DNA from 3 places in the Anabaena sphaerica FACHB-251 genome. Region 2 is predicted to be linked to each of the others. Evidence: predicted binding sites of a transcription regulator. Region 2 holds the regulator's gene; each other region holds the start of a gene.
The links. The regulator HrcA, encoded in region 2, represses chaperone genes, less so after heat shock. The targets are predictions, from matches to a motif close to TTAGCACTCNNGANTCNNGAGTGCTAA.

Region 1: the regulator HrcA is predicted to act here: its motif matches at 1,862-1,888, upstream of groL (chaperonin GroEL).
Region 3: the regulator HrcA is predicted to act here: its motif matches at 3,163-3,189, upstream of groES (co-chaperone GroES).

What each region holds. Positions count from the first base shown of each region.
Region 1 is NZ_JACJQU010000001.1:271,365-277,191, forward strand. Features, by position in the region: gene groL (chaperonin GroEL) at 150-1,829, opposite strand; gene H6G06_RS01095 (MraY family glycosyltransferase) at 2,001-3,083, shown strand; gene fabG (3-oxoacyl-[acyl-carrier-protein] reductase) at 3,199-3,939, opposite strand; gene H6G06_RS01105 (Rpn family recombination-promoting nuclease/putative transposase) at 4,078-4,863, opposite strand; gene H6G06_RS01110 (class II aldolase/adducin family protein) at 5,078-5,827, shown strand, end outside.
Region 2 is NZ_JACJQU010000002.1:231,911-237,737, forward strand. Features, by position in the region: gene H6G06_RS04740 (AAA family ATPase) at 1-795, opposite strand, end outside; gene H6G06_RS04745 (DUF2834 domain-containing protein) at 923-1,603, opposite strand; gene hrcA (heat-inducible transcriptional repressor HrcA) at 1,616-2,701, opposite strand; gene H6G06_RS04755 (rhodanese-like domain-containing protein) at 3,142-3,489, opposite strand; gene H6G06_RS04760 (DUF3352 domain-containing protein) at 3,561-5,231, shown strand; gene H6G06_RS04765 (hypothetical protein) at 5,417-5,827, shown strand, end outside.
Region 3 is NZ_JACJQU010000002.1:87,889-93,715, forward strand. Features, by position in the region: gene H6G06_RS04085 (3'-5' exonuclease) at 1-155, opposite strand, end outside; gene H6G06_RS04090 (helix-turn-helix domain-containing protein) at 339-608, opposite strand; gene groL (chaperonin GroEL) at 1,058-2,695, opposite strand; gene groES (co-chaperone GroES) at 2,829-3,140, opposite strand; gene H6G06_RS04105 (response regulator transcription factor) at 4,433-5,110, shown strand; gene H6G06_RS04110 (hybrid sensor histidine kinase/response regulator) at 5,402-5,827, opposite strand, start outside.

The DNA.
Region 1 (5,827 bases), on a different contig from region 2:
GAAGAAGTTATTTTCCATTATCAATTTTGACTTTTGACTTTTCAATGCATGACTTTTGACCTGATTTGTCTCCCTGTATAAAAAACAGTTTGCCTTGTTTTGTCAAGACAAACTGTAAAAAAATTAAAATTTATTTGGGGAAGCGGTGATTAGAACATACCCATGCCGCCCATACCGCCCATACCGCCCATACCGCCCATACCACCCATGCCGCCCATGCCGCCCATACCAGCATCAGGAGCAGCAGCTTTCTTTTCAGGCTTTTCGACAACAATCGCTTCGGTGGTTAAAACCATACCCGCAATAGAAGCGGCGTTTTGCAATGCGGAACGGACAACTTTAGCAGGGTCGATTATACCTGCGGCAATTAAATCTTCAAATTCTCCGGTAGCAGCGTTGTAGCCGATATTAATATCGGTTTCTTTAACTTTAGAGACAATGACAGAACCTTCAGCACCAGCGTTGTCTGCAATTTGGCGTAAAGGCGCTTCTAATGCTCTCTGCACAATCTCAGCGCCAATTTGTTCTTCAGGATCAAGGCTGCCCTTAATATCATCTACTTTTGTAGACAGGTGGATTAAGGTTGTACCACCACCAGGAACGATACCTTCTTCCACTGCGGCTTTGGTGGCGTTGAGTGCGTCTTCAATCCGCAGTTTGCGGTCTTTGAGTTCGGTTTCTGTGGCTGCACCAACTTTAATTACTGCCACACCACCAGCTAACTTGGCAATGCGTTCTTGGAGTTTTTCGGAATCGTAGTCGGAGTCAGTTTCTTCCAGCTGCTTACGAATTTGAGCAATGCGCTGTTGCACTTCTGGTTTGTTGTCACTACCAGCGACAATGGTGGTATTTTCCTTGTCAATGGTGATTTTCCGGGCTGTACCCAGCATTTCCAAAGTAGCGGTATCCAAGCTCAAACCGATTTCTTCAGAAATCATCTGTCCATCGGTGAGAATGGCAATATCTTGTAATAAGGCTTTGCGACGTTCACCAAAACCAGGAGCTTTAATACCTGCAACAGCTAAAACTCCCCGTGCTTTGTTAACTACCAAAGTTGCTAAAGCGTCACCATCTACATCTTCAGCAATGATCAATAAAGGCTGACCTAAACGAGCGACTTTTTCCAGTACAGGTACTAAATCCTGAATGGCGCTGATTTTTTTGTCGGTAATCAGGATGCGGGCGTTTTCAAATTCCACTGTCATCCGGTCGTTGTTGGTGATGAAGTAGGGAGAAATATAACCACGGTCAATTTGCATCCCTTCTACTACTTCGAGTTCGGTAGTTAAGGATTTGGATTCTTCAACCGTGATGACACCATCTTTGGTGACTTTTTCCATAGCTTGTGCCAGCATATTACCGACTTCTTCATCGTTACCAGCAGAAACTGTGGCAACTTGAGCGATCGCACTGCCTTCGACTGGCTTGGCTATTTTGGCAATTTCTTGCACCAAGAAATCAACGGTTTTATCCATACCCCGCTTTAAGGCAATGGGGTTTGTACCTGCGGCTACGTTCTTGAGTCCTTCTTTGACTAGGGCCTGTGCTAGAACCGTAGCAGTTGTAGTACCATCTCCAGCTACATCCTTGGTTTTAGATGCCACTTCTTGGATGAGTCTAGCGCCAGTATTTTCTAAAGGATCTTCTAGTTCAATTTCCTTGGCAACGGTGATACCATCGTTGACAATCTGGGGTATACCAAATTTTTTTTCTAACAGGACGTTGCGGCCTTTTGGTCCCAAGGTGATTTTTACCGCATCTGCCAGGGCGTTAATGCCCTTTTCTAGCGCCCGCCGTGATTCTTCATCAAATGCAATAATCTTAGCCATGTTTTATTTCTCTATCGCTTCCATTAGACAATTTAGCACTCACAGGTCAAGAGTGCTAACTGCTTCAGTTATTCAATTTAACAAATACCAATAAAAAATTGATTAATATTACAGTTGATGCTCATTATTGATGCTCATTTTGGACACTAGCAGTAATGGTTGAAGTGGGAGATGATTTTAGACAACTCCCTTAAGTCTCTTGGTATTGCTAACCCTAGCGGCACCGGCTGGTTGGCTGTAGTATTTACTTTTATTTTGGCTTGGCTTGTAACTTGGCGTTTGATTCCCGCTATCCGTCAGTTTGCTCTGCGGGTAGGTTGGGCTGATCAACCGAACGCCCGACGACTTAACCGAGAACCTTTACCTAATGCCGGCGGTTTGGCTATCTATGCCGGCGTTATTGCCGCTTTAGTATTAGCTAGTCTGTTACGACCTATTGAACTCCAAGGCGTATTGGCTCAGGTACTAACGATTTTGTTAGGGGGTTCTATTCTGGTTTTGGTTGGCTTTATTGATGATCAATTTGGTTTACCTCCTTCTGTCCGTTTGTGGGCGCAGATGATCACGGCATTGTTGCTGGTGGCCAATGGCATTAGCATCAAAGTCATGTTTGGTACACCTATCGACTCACTATTATCAATGGCTTTGACTGTATTGTGGGTAGTAGGTATTACCAATGCCATTAATTTGATGGATGGTATGGATGGTTTAGCTGGTGGGATCAGTTTTATTACTGCTATGAGTTTGTTGGGGGTTTCTGCTCAATTTGATAATCGAGCAGCCGCAACCTTAGTATTAGCTGCTTTGGGAGGTGCAGCACTGGGCTTTTTACGCCACAATTTCCACCCTTCACGTATCATCATGGGTGATGCTGGAGCATACTTTTTTGGCTATGTACTAGCAGCAACTAGCATTTTAGGCAAATTGCAACAAAGTACAGTTTATGCTCTTGTACCGACAGTTTTATTTCTGATGTTGCCAGTGTTAGATACGACTCAGGTGTTTGTGCGGCGACTTTTAGCCGGAAAAAACCCCCTGAGTACCCCTGGTAAAGACCACCTGCATCACCGCTTGCTGGCTTGGGGTTTATCCCAACGTCACGCGGCTTTTACTCTGTGGTCAGTTACTTTGTTTTTTAACTTGCTGGCCATGAGAATACAAGGTATGACTTTATCCGTGATGTTGGCTTCTGCCATTAGTATTATCTTGCTGTTGGGTTTTACTATCTGGCAGAGAATCATTCATGATTCATAATTATTTATTTACAGCAGATTGCAGATCAATGAGATCCAGAATCTAAATTGAAACCTATACACAAAGCCAGTTTTACTCCTGACTCCTGACTCCTGACTCCTGCTGTAATTACTAATTACATGACCATGCCGCCATCGACGTTAAAGACTTGCCCTGTGATGTAAGCTGCGGCGGGATCAGCTGCTAAAAACCTCACCATACCTGCAATTTCTTCTGGTTGACCAAAACGACCAAGGGGAATGTATTGTAAAATTCCTTCGGCTTTAATATCGCTGGTCATGTCGGTGGTAATAAAGCCGGGAGCGACGGCGTTGACGGTGATCCCACGAGTAGCTAGTTCTTTAGCGACGGTTTTGGTAAAGCCGATAACTCCTGCTTTAGCGGCGCTGTAATTGGCTTGCCCAGGGTTGCCCATTTGTCCGGCGACGGAGGAAATGTTGATAATTCTGCCTGAACGTTGTTTGAGCATGATTTTACTGACGGCTTTAGTACATAAAAATACACCTGTCAGGTTTAGGTCTATGACGGCTTGCCATTCTTCCAACTTCATCCGTAATAACAAGGTATCGCGGGTAATGCCTGCATTGTTGACTAAGATATCAATGCGTTTAAATTTGTCTAAGGTTGTATTTATCAGTGTGTCTACTTGATCTGATTGAGAAACATCTGCTTGGAGGGCTATGGCTTCTCCTTCTGCTGCTGTAATTTCTGCTACTACTTGATCCGCTGCTGTGCTAGAACTGGCGTAGTTAACTACTACTTTTGCGCCTTGGGATGCTAGTTGGAGAGCGATCGCTCGTCCGATTCCTCGTGATGCACCTGTGACAATTGCAACTTGACCCTGTAATAATGTCATTTTATTTTTCAGAATATGTGGAGATACGGCGTTAATTATTTTATGGTGATTTGGGGATCATTTAAGTATTTAGGCTGGAATATGCAGCGTGAATAAGCAGATCCCCGACCTCTTGAAGAAATCGGGGATCTAAATCAATTAAGATGCTTGAATTTCCTTTTGTAAATCCTGAACTTGCTCAATAGATAACTCTGTCACTTCGGCAATTTGTTGTAAACTCATGCCCATTCGCAGTAAATTTATAGCCACGTTTCTAGCATTTTCGGCTTTACCTTCGGCTTTACCTTCGGCTTTACCTTCTTCCAGAATTTCTTGATAAATGACTGATTCGCGCATAATCTCACTCCTGAAAATCTTCTTGATCACTTCTTTCTCTAAGACTAACCCTGCTAAAATGCTACTAGCAGCAGCTATATTTCTTTGTAACTTTTGTTCGGTGATTGCTTCAACTGCTTTGGCCACTTGGCTTAATACTATTTTAGGCTCTTTTGTCTGACTTAGCACTGCAAAGGGCAATAAACCCGGTAAAGTCATAAATTGCTCGGTTGGTTGTTCCCACAGTCGAATTACTTCAAATTCATGGTAGGTTTTACTTAATTTGAAACTGTTTTTGTAGACTAATTCTGAATCGGTTTTTCTCAGATATACTACTACTTGACGCATTTCTTTTTCAGGAAACCGCCGATAACCTCTGATCCGATAATCTGTCATTCTAAAAGGTATTTCTTTATCTGGATCGGTTTGAAATTCGCTGTGGAGAACTAATTCATTAGATTGTAATAAAATTAATGAATCGGCTCTAATTGGTTCGTTTGATAGTTCTGTGGGACTAAGTTTTGTTAGTTTTATGGGTGAACCTAGTAACCATGTTACTAGATCGTCTTTGTAGTTTTCGGCGATAAATTTGCAAATGTTGTCATACATGATAAATCACAAGTTTATTAATTTTAGACTTTACACGATCTTGGTTAATAAATTTCATCACATCATATAATTTGAGGCAATTTATGTCTAGTTGTGGCGATCGCTCTATTAATGTTAAGTTTTAATCACTAAATTATAATGTTTCACTTAACAAGAATTTACGACAATTTGATCTGATTGACTATGACGGAATTAATGTTTTATTATACAATCAATTGATGTAGTTAAAAATCAATCTAAATATCAATATATGACAAATGAGAATTTTGCCAACCCACCTAAATTTGAGCGTGTAGAAGATGAAAGACTACACCGTAAACAACGTTTAGCGGCTGCATTTCGCCTATTTGCTCGCTATGGTTTTGATGAAGGAATAGCGGGACATATTACAGTCCGTGATCCTGAATTTGATGATTGTTTTTGGGTTAATCCTCTAGGGATGTATTTTGGTCATATTCGAGTATCTGATCTTTTGTTAGTCAATGATAAAGGTGAAGTTGTTCAAGGAAATAGACCTGTAAATGGTGCAGCTTTTGCTATTCATTCTCGAATTCATCAAGCTAGACCTGATGTAAATGCGGCCGCTCATGCTCATTCACTTTATGGTAAAAGTTGGTCAAGTTTAGGACGTTTACTTGATCCGATAACTCAAGATGCTTGCGCTTTTTATGAAGATCATGCTTTATTTGATGACTATACTGGGGTGGTGTATGAGACTAAGGAAGGCGATCGCATTGCGGCTACTCTTGGGGATAAAAAGGCGATTATTTTAAGAAATCATGGTTTATTAACTGTTGGTCATACAGTAGATGAGACTATATGGTGGTTTATTGCTATGGATCGTTGTTGTCAAGCTCAATTGATGGCTGAAGCAGCAGGAAAACCAATTCTTATAGATCCAAAAACGGCTCGTTTTACTTATGGTCAGGTTGGTTCTCATGCACTGGGTTGGTTTTCTTTTCAA
Region 2 (5,827 bases):
CCTAGCAATAATACTTTTATAATTGGGTATAAAAAGCATCGAATTTTCACTTTCTTCATAAGGAAATACTTTTTTTATTTCATCTTTATCATCTGCTGCTATTTCTTTGTCATCTTCTAAAGGAGTTTCCGTAATACTAATTTTTTTTATCCCCAAATCTAATGATGATAAAAATTTACTCAAAGAATCTTGAACTTGTTGATTCAGAAAAGGTAATGCAAGAGGTTTATCATTTGGAAAGATAATTGTCAAAACATTACTAAACCATTTATATAGATTTTCCAATTGTTTAATATCACGCTCTTGACTGTTAGTAATAAATAATAAATTCTCTCTTGTACCATCAGCTTCATAAGCAAGTCTATTTTTTTCATATTCAGAAATATTGAAAAATAACTCATGCTGGAAGTTAAATTTTATTTTTTTATCTATTCTTTCATAGATAGCTTTTTCTAGATTTAACCCAATTTCAAATAACCATTCTTCATGAATTTTATGTTTATCAATTAAAAATCCATAAGCATATTGTTTATTTTGATATCTAAACTCAAATTCAAACCTTGAAGGTTTATGAAAACAGGTTTTATCTAGTCTGAAGTTATCAATATTTATGTTTTTATTTTTCTCTACTCCATTAACTATAAAGTCTTTCGCAAACTTCATAGCTTTAATAAGATTAGATTTTCCCGAAGCATTAGCACCATATATAATTGACGATCTTAATAACTTGATTGATTCTTCTGAATCTCCTCCAACTATATGATGACTATGGTGAGTATCATTTGAAGCAATCATATTAAAATCTACCCTTTTGTTAAAGGATAGAAAATTTTCTACGGTGAATCTAATTAACATATTGCTTGAACTTAAACTATCTAACCAATTGCTTTAATCATAGTTCTAAAACAACTCAGATGTGAAATTATTTTATCAATGTTGCTTGCTGTTTATCTGTTAATTCTACATCCACTTCCTTCACAGACGGCCGCACACACAAATAAATCAACGCACCAAAAAAAGGAATTAAAGCAAATAACCAAAATAATTGATTATCCTTCCAACCCCGTCGCGTCATATCATCTCCTAACAAAGTTGGAAATAATAAACTCAACATACAAAAATCTAAACTCATTACATGAATAAATCTGCTGGTTTGCCATTGTTGGACAAAATTAGTCCAATCTCCTTGTAAACTATATGCAGCTAAAACACCAGCACCTAAAGTTAATAATATTCCTGTAATACGAGAATCAAATATTTTCAGAAATAGATTTTTTTGCCCTACAAATTCTTGATTTGGTTCTCTTAAAGCTAAATACGGTAAAAGTGCAAAAGCCCCAACTGCAAAGGAAGCAGTCGCAAATGGCCAAGCGCGGATTTTTTGCCCTCTTCCATCAATAAATAATACTGAACTATATATTAAAGGCCAGATACCCATAATATTAAATAAAGCAATTATTACCGGATTAATACCTTGCCAATTTCCTGTAGAGAGATTTTTAATTAACTCTAAAGTTTCTGGGAAATTATCAGGAGGAGCAAAGAAAAAGGCATAGGAAACAAATCCTAGCCATAATAAACCAAAAGAGATTTTTCTCAACATAAATAATGCAGTTTACGCAGTTTGACTAAAAGCTTCTGAAAGGTAATCTGCTGCTGCGGCTACAACAGCGATCGCATTTTCATAGTCTAACCGAGTTGGTCCCAAAACACCTACACTTCCCACCGTTACAGAACCCCGACGATAGCTAGAAGAAATCAAAGAACAAGTCCGAATCGGTTCTAAGGGGTTTTCTGCACCAATACGCACCGTTACCCTGGCTTTACCCGTTTCCTCAACTTCCGGTTCTTCACATATTAACCGCCATAATTGTTCTTGCTCTTCTTCCAACAGGTGCATAATTGTTTGTACTTGCTGTATTTGAGCAAACTCCGGTTGACGTAACACCTCTCCCACACCCCGCACCATAATTTGTGTCGCAGTGGGAGCAACTGCACGTTGGAGTAATTCTGTCAAGGAACTTTTTAAGAATTCACCATAGCGTTGAAACTCCTGATCTAATTCACTCCAGTCAAGCTGGGCTAATTCCAACAAAGTACAGCCACGCAAATGACTGTTTAGGAAGTTAGAAACAATTTGTAATTCTCGATCAATCACCTCTGCTTCCGGTTTAGTTTCTGATGATGCTGTAAACAGATCCATTACCTTGGAATGTGTCTCATAACCATCAGTCACCACAATCAGCATAATTTTTCCAGCTTCGACTTGCAAAAGTTGCAAATGTCTTAACTGTGCTGTATTAGCCTGGGGCATTGTAATCAAGGTAATGCAGCCGCTTAATGTTGCCAATATTTGTGCCGCACCTTGTAACAAAGCTTCTAAGCTCCAATCATCCCAATGTAGACGCTGTTGTAATGTTGATTCAACCTCTTTAGCTAATACTTCCGACGGTTTCATCAACTTGTCAACATATATACGATAACCAGAATCAGAAGGTACTCTCCCCGCAGAAGTGTGTGGTTGGTAAAGTAACCCCGATTTTTCCAAAACACCCATAACATTGCGGATGGTAGCGGAACTGACACCAAGATCAAATTCCTCAATTAGAGCTTTAGAACCAACTGGTTCTGCTGTAGCAATATAATGGCGTACAGTTGCCCAAAGTATATGTTGTTGTCGATTTGTCAGATGGACTTGCATAGAATATGTTTTACTGAAGGCAAATTTTAAGCAAAGGTGGAAAAAAATCTTGTGGCTGAAACCGCAAAAAAGATTAATTATTAATTAATGAAAGATCGTAAATTATATATTTATACTATATTATTTGAGTGCAAAGCTTCCCTTGAGAATTTATTTTGCGCGTAATTAATAATACATCCTATCGGTTAGCACAAAAGAAGATAAATTCTCATCTATTTACCATATTATCTCATAATATTTATTAGCAAAGTTGTATTTTTAGATACGAAATTGTAATTGGATTACAGTCACATTACTGACTAAGATCAAGTTGGTGATTGGTAATTGGTGATTGGTAAGAATTTGTTACCCTGTCCCCAGTCTCCAATCCCCAGTCTCCAATCCCCAGTCTCCAATCCCCAGTCTCCAATCCCCAGTCCCCAATCCTCAGTCCCCAGTGCCTAATACTGAGGAATTGAAGGATCAACTAATATAGAGTAAGCCGCAATGCCACCCGTAATATTTTTAACATTTGTAAATCCTTGGGCTACTAACCACTGACACATCTGAGCAGAACGAACTCCGTGATGACACAGCACCATAGTTTCTGCGTTGGCATCAAAACGCGTGGAAATTTCACCGTTCCATTGCTCATATTCACTCAAAGGTAGATTGACAAAACCATTAATTTGTGCTAATGCCAGTTCTTGAGGTTCGCGTACATCAATTAATTGTAGTTCAGGATCAGCTTGTGCTAGGCGTTGCGCTAGTTGCTGAACGTTAATTTCGCTAAAAGATTGAGCAGTCATGCAGTTTTTCTAAAAAATCCTAGATTTGTCATACTATTCATGTTGGCAGAAAAGCTGGGAAATAGGTTTAAGTGAACAGTCAACGCTCATTTTTTGGTTTCTTGGTAGCTGGTGTCATTGCCCTGCTACTGATTGCTATTGCTGGATTTTACTGGTTTTTTGCCAAAAGTCCAGCCAATCTCAGCACCCCCAACTCTCAACCAGGGGCTGCTATATTTGTGTCGAAGTTGTCACCTGTAATGGTGTCCTTGCTAGTCAATCCCGAAGGTTTGCAGTCACTAGAACAACAAGGAGAAATTTCCAAGCTCAAAAACAGTTTATTGGCAAAAACTAATATAGATTTTCAAGATGATATTAAACCTTGGCTAAGTAATGAAATTACATTGGCTGTCACTAGCCAAGATATAGACCGTGACCCAGAAAATGGATTACAACCAGGGTATCTGATGGCACTAGCTACAGATAACCCAGCCAAAAGCCGCGAGTTTGTCGAGTTGTTATTTTCTAAACGGACTTTAGCAGGAGCAAATTTAGAAGTTGAACAATACAAAGGTGTGAAATTACTTTATGACAATCACGAAACAGTAACACCTATAAAAATCCAAAATCCAAAATCTAAAATCCAAAATAGTTTAGCTGGTGCGGTTGTTGAGAACTTTGTCTTGTTTGCTAATGATATTAAGGTGCTGCGAGAAGCGATTAATAATGTTCAAGCACCAAATTTGAATTTGAGCAGTTCTTCCCAATATCAAAAAGCTATCAAAGAATTACCCAAAAATGCTGTAGCTGTAGCTTTCTTCAATCTGCCTACGGTGGCACAATGGCAAGGATTAGAATTGGCAGAATCAACTTATAACAGCCAAATTCTATCTTTGGTATTAAATCCCCAAGGATTGCAGGCAGAAAGTACGTTTTTAACTGCGTCGAAAGTTGCCCCTGTATCTATGCCACTATCTAAACCTGTGGGCGCATTGCAGTATATTCCAGAATCAGCAGGTTTGGCGATCGCTGGCGCAAATTTGAGCAATTTAGCTGACAGCGATTTAGCAAAACTCTGGAGACAAGGAACAGCAACTATCTATGGTTCTTCGCAAGAGGCTATTTCTCGTTGGGTGCAACCTTTGGTGGATGTACAAAAACGCTGGGGTTTAAATTTTAGTGAGGATATTTTCAGTTTGGTAGTAGGAGAATATGCCCTGGCAATTTTACCCAATCAAGCAAATATAAACCCTAATTGGGTGTTTGTAGTGGAAAAATCACCGCCGTTAGAACAAGGTATAGCGAAGTTAGACCGCATTGCTACCAACAGCGGTTTTAATGTTACTTCTCTTACTCTCAATAACCAAAAAATTGCCGCTTGGACAGAGTTAACAGCCACTCAAAAAGAAGCATCTGTAAATGTTGAGGCCAAAGTCCGGGGAGCGCATACAAGCGTTGATAATTATGAAATTTTCACCTCTGACTTAGGGATGATGGAAAAAATCCTCAATCAGCAACAACCCCTGATTGAAAATTCCAACTTTCAGGATAATATTGCCACCATGCCCTTACCAAACCAAGGCTATATATATATTGACTGGCAAAAAAGCCGGGACTTTCTAGAACTTCAACAACCCCTACTTAAATTTGTGGAAGTCTTGGGTAAACCACTGTTTGACAATTTGCGATCGCTTACAGTCAGTAGTTATAGCACTGATCCAGGAACCCTCAAAGGTGGTGTCTTCTTCCAGCTTGCTCACTAAATTATTTTCTGACAAGTTAGACAAGTTAGACAAGTTAGATACCCGACTTCTCAAAGAAGTCGGGTATCTGGACATCCCAAACCTTATTTTGTGTCACCCTAAAGCGTGATCTAAGCACTACTCATTAGCTATTTTTTTAGATAAAATAAGTATACAGAGTTACAAAAAACATTTGGGATCGCGCTATGAAATATCGTCGCCTTTGGCTTCAATTTCGGTGTAGCTGGCTGTTAGCTGCAATTGCCGCTATGATAGCGACACCTGTAGCCGCCCAGACAGCAAATTTTGGAACTATTAAACTATCACCAGGTTTTCAACCAGGACAGGGAACTGCATCTGGTTATACAGGGGGTTCTTATTCCTTGTCTGCCATGAGTAACCGCGATCGCGATAAAAAAGTGTGTATTGGTTTTGGTGATCCCAAACCTGATCACATCCTCATTTTAGAAAAAGACTTTGATAAATTGACAGTATTAATTAACAGCGGTGGTAAAGATACCACTGTATTTATCAAAGGACCAGATGATGCAACAATTCGGTGCGGTGACGATACCGGAAGAAGTAAAGACGCTAGTGTGAGCGATCGCAACTGGAAA
Region 3 (5,827 bases), 140 kb from region 2:
GGAGCAAGAATAATAAAATCAATTTTTTTACCGTCAATAATGTGTTTATACCAAACAGAAAAATTATCTGGTAGCTGATTACTAAGTATTCTAAATAAATTTCTTTCACCTTGACTAGAATTTGATGAAATTGACTCTGGAAGAATTAAAGCCATAATTGAAATTAATAACTATTTATTTGTTAATTTAATAATATTCAATTACATAAATGATTGTAAGTGACTTAAATCACCTTATATATATTTATAGATTGGGTAAAATGGTGACAAATATCATTAAAGAAGCGATGATATTGATTCCGTTTTACCCAACTCATACTCTAATAGAGAAGTTAAAATTTACGCAACTAAAGAAATACGCTCTTCTCCTTTTTCGAGAATAAGACGATAACCACAACCTTGAACTATCTGTAAAAAATTACTAATGTTCATATCTTTTTGCTGACCAGAACAAATATCTTGAATAACAGCAGGAGAAATATTAACTTCTTCGGCTAATTGAGCAATGGATATATGATCATTTTCCATAATAGAGATTAACAACTCAGATAGTAAAAATTCCTGATATCCTGCTGCAAATTTAGCTTGAAAATCGGGGTCTTGCATCATTATTCTATCAAGAGTTGATGTTGTTCAATTTTCTTCATACTATGCTCATTCTTGATTACGTTTAATAAAATTATTCATATAGTTGATAGCTTTTTCTTTCTGGTTTTTTGGTAATTTTTGTTGTTTTTTCTCAAAAACATTGGAAACAATAATTTCAGGATAGCCCAACCGATGTTAGTATTCAGAATATTTCTATACTGCACCTTGACGAATCATTTCAAATCCATATACATAGATATCCGCAAATTTATAGCGTTGATCTTTCTCGCGCAATTGAATAATACCGATTTCAGTTAAAAAAGAAGCAAACTTTTCAAACTCTTCAAAATCTGCTATATCCTGTTCAGTATATTATTAAGCTGAGACTTTTTCACTAAAATTAACCATTAACACTAAAAAAACAGCCGCCCCCTAACGGAAGCGGCCATTATTCACACTAAGAAAAGATTTTAGTAGTCGAAATCTCCGCCACCCATACCAGCGCCAGCAGCAGGAGCGCCATCTTTAGGTTCAGGCTTGTCAACAACGATACATTCGGTTGTCAACACCATTCCCGCAATAGAAGCAGCGTTTTGCAGAGCAGAACGAGTTACCTTAGCAGGGTCAACAATACCAGCTTCCAACATATCTACGAATTCGTTGGTAGAAGCATTGAAACCAATGTTGAAATCCTTCTCTTTCACTCTTTCTGCAATTACAGCGCCGTTTTGACCAGCGTTTTCGGCAATTCTCTTCAGAGGAGCAGGTAAAGCACGAGCAACGATTAAAGCACCAGTCAACTCTTCATTTTTGAGGTTGCTGTTAGCCCAAGTTTCCAACTGAGGAGCGAGGTGAGCCAAGGTTGTACCACCACCGGGAACAATACCTTCTTCTACAGCAGCCTTGGTAGCGTTAATAGCATCTTCCAAGCGCAGTTTCTTGTCCTTCATTTCGGTTTCGGTAGCTGCACCAACTTTAACGACAGCTACACCACCGGACAATTTAGCCAAACGCTCTTGCAGTTTTTCCTTGTCATAGGAAGATTCGGTTTCATCCATTTGACGACGGATTTGTTCGCAACGAGCCTTAACAGCAACATCGTTACCTTCAGCAACAATGGTGGTGCTGTCCTTAGTGATGGTGATGCGGCGAGCTTTACCCAGGCTATCCAGCTTGGTAGTATCTAGCTTTAAACCAGCATCTTCAGTGATTAGTAGACCACCAGTTAAGACAGCGATATCTTCTAGCATAGCCTTACGGCGATCGCCAAAACCAGGAGCCTTAACAGCAGCCACGTTCAGCACACCGCGTAAACGGTTAACCACCAAAGTAGCCAAAGCTTCTTTTTCGATGTCTTCAGCGATAATCACTAAAGGACGGCCGGAACGAGCTACTTGTTCGAGAACAGGTACTAAATCTTGTACTAAAGCAATTTTCTTATCAGTCAACAGGATGTAAGGCTCATCAAACACCGTTTCCATCCGCTCTGCATCAGTAGCGAAGTAAGGAGAGATATAGCCTTTATCAAAGCGCATCCCTTCGGTGATTTCGAGTTCGGTGGTCATAGACTTCCCTTCTTCTAGGGAAATTACGCCTTCCTTGCCCACCTTGTCCATAGCTTGAGCAATCATGCTACCGACTTCTTCGTCGTTACCAGCAGAGATGGCCGCAACTTGAGCGATCGCCTTAGAATCTTCTACAGGACGAGCGTGTTCAGCAATTTTTTCTACCAAGAAAGCAGTAGCTTTATCAATACCGCGCTTCAACAGAATTGCATTAGCGCCAGCAGCCACGTTCCGCAAGCCTTCTTTAACAATGGCGTGAGCCAAAACTGTAGCGGTGGTTGTACCATCACCAGCAGCGTCGTTAGTTTTAGAAGCAGCTTGGCGAATCAGAGCCACGCCAGTGTTTTCAATATGGTCTTCTAATTCGATTTCTTTAGCAATAGTTACACCATCATTAACGATTTGTGGTGCGCCAAATTTCTTCTCTAGAACTACGTTACGACCTTTTGGTCCAAGGGTGACAGCAACAGCTTCAGCCAGAATATCAATACCACGCTCAAGGGCGCGACGGGCGTTTTCGTTGTAAATAATGCGCTTTGCCATAATCTGTGTAATTGTTGAATTGGTTATTAGTTTGTTGTCAGTTTTTCAGTTATTTGCTGGGGTGTGGCTTGCCAACTCAAAATTTTGACTTTTGACTTTTGACTTTTGACTTGTTTGACCCCTCCCCACTCAATTAACTGACGACTGCTAGAATGTCTTTCTCAGAAAGCAGTACATATTCTTCAGTGCCGAGCTTAACGTCGGTGCCAGCGTACTTGGAGTACAGCACCTTGTCGCCCACCTTAACTTCCAATTCTTGACGGCTACCGTCATCATTCCGCTTGCCAGGTCCAAGGGCTACTACTTCACCTACTTGGGGCTTTTCCTTAGCGGTGTCGGGCAAATACAGACCACCTGCGGTCTTTTCTTCAGCGGCGGTCACTTTCACGAAAACGCGATCGCCTAAAGGTTTAACTGTAGATACGCTTAGAGATACAGCTGCCATAATTTTAATTTTTGCTCGCTTGTTAGCACTCTCAACTCCTGAGTGCTAATCTACCGAAAAGCAGTGACAAATGGCAACAAGTTCTTCTGTACGGGTTCCCGAACTAGGGAATGGGAGATGGGGAGCAGGGGAGCAGGGGAGCAGGGGAGGTAAATAACCCAATCACCAATCACCAATCACCAATCCCTAATCCCCAATCACCAATCCCAAAGTATAAATGCCTAATTGTTTTAGTTGTCTGGTTCTGTTGCGTAGGTAGTGAATATTTTTATATGGACAACTTTATTTCCAAAGCTGGGAAATTGTTATAGAACTGTAATCAGGGAACCGCTTAATGATGAGTAACAATACAGTGAGTCAAAACAGCCCTCCAATCCCCAAAACTACTAAAGCTAAGGAACTTAAAGCCCTAAGTATTTGTGTGGACGCTCTAGGATTGGCAGATTTTCACAGCACAGGTTTCTGTTTTTTCTGACCAGACAGTTACTCATTTGGATTCAAAATAGCCTAGTCTGGAATGAATCCTGGGAATGCTGGAAACTGTCACTGAAGGAGCAACATCTCGACCAGCTGCATGAGAGTTATCCGATTTGTATCCTCAGAGATAAAACCAACTGCTTGCGTATTTGTTGTTCTAGGCAGATAATGGTAGTTTACCCAGATGGGGTCTGGTATAGCCAAACAAAACCGGAAGTCATTGAGCGGATCATCCCAGAACACTTAATTGGCATCATGGTGGTTGAAGCACAAGGCTTTTAAACCCATCCTTTGCCAGAAACTTCCTTGGTTTCTTGTGAACCTCTGATAGAGGCTTAACATCCAAAGGATACAGTAGAGCAACAGTAAACAAATGAAAGTGCGGGTGAGTTGTCAGTTAGGGTCATCTTTAGCTAAACACTGAACTTGTCAACCAGACGGATTATGATTTAATCAGGTTTTTTAGCCCGCTTCTTTCAAAGGAATATATAATAGCGCATTATAAATACTATTGCTCTCCGTATCCTTACTAGACTTTTGCCATTAAGTTACTAGTAGTATGTTAAGAGTGACCACCACTTTCACAAAAACAAGCAACAAAGGCAAGTTAAGTGGGAAAACCAGTACGTGCGGCCAGCGCGGAATTTACGCCTGTGGACAAGAACCCGGCAACGGGCTTGGTGGAAGCAGGAAGCAAACAACAAAATGTTCTAGGGTGTATTCCGATACGCCCCAACCATGAACAATTTGTGTAAGTTTTGTTTTGCACAACATCTCACATAATCCACCATAGAGGATAACTATTCAAGCCTTTGATGGATCTAAGCGCGACAAGTGCCACTGCTATGAAAGAGTCCAGCATGAAAGATCACAAACGACTTCTATTGATTGATGATGACCCTAACCTCATCTTGCTGGTGAAGGATTACTTAGAATTCCGGGGATACGAAGTCATCACGGCCGAAAATGGACGAGAAGCTCTGGATATTTTAGAACATGATGTTCCAGACATGATCATCTGTGACGTGATGATGCCGGAAATGGACGGGTACACTTTTGTGGAACAAGTGCGGCAAAATGAACGCACCAGCTGGATACCTGTTCTCTTCCTGTCAGCTAAGGGGCAAAGTGCAGACCGAGTTAAAGGTCTGAATAAAGGTGCTGATGTATACATGGTCAAGCCCTTTGAACCAGAAGAACTCGTAGCACAAGTAGAATCCTCACTTAAGCAAACTATCCGTTGGAAAGAACATCAAACCAAGGGAGGGGAAAACGGTTCCCGTATCCAAGTTCCCTTTGATGTGCAGTTGACCCCAACCGAACTGAAAGTAGTTCAGTTTGTGGCTAGGGGTTTAGCTAACCGGGAAATCGCTGAAGAATTAAATGTCAGCCAGCGCACGGTTGAAAGCCATGTTTCCAATATGTTGGGTAAAACCAATCTCCACAACCGTACAGAATTAGCACGGTGGGCGATTGAAAATCAAATGGCTTAAATGCTCTACTGATTGATTTCTGAAGTTTTGAGTTTTGAGTTAAGATACCATAACTCAAAGCTCAAATCAGTTATTTGATCTTGACTTCAGTTTGAGAGCTAATAGAACCTGAATTGTGAAGCCTATGGATTTTTTCAAGTCCAACTTCATAATTCATGTTTTATGATACTTTCCTCAATTGCTATATTCCAACCCAGATATCACCGAAAATTATTTATACAGGCTGCTTGTAGGGAACAGGGAACAGGGAACAGGGAATAAATTAACCACTGACTAATGACTAATTACTAATTAAGTAATCTGTTCCGTAGGGATTTCTATGACAAATTCTGTACCATAACTGGGGTCAGAACAGACATAAATATTGCCTTGGTGCTTTTCAATAATTTGATAGCTAATTGCTAGTCCTATACCAGTTCCCTGGTTGACAGGTTTAGTTGTAAAAAAGGGATCAAATATCTTTCTTTGTAACTCTGGACTAATACCAGGTCCATTATCTCGGATGGTAATTTTTATCTTCCCATAATCATTTTTTTCAGTTTTAATTACTATTTGTTTTTGCTGTTGTTGTTCTTGTTCTAATAAGACATCAATAGCATTACTGAGGATATTCATAAAGACTTGATTGAGTTGGGCTGGATAACATTCAATTAAGGGTAAATCTCCATATTCCTTAATAACTTCAATTTCCTGTTTAAGACGATGATTTAAAATAAG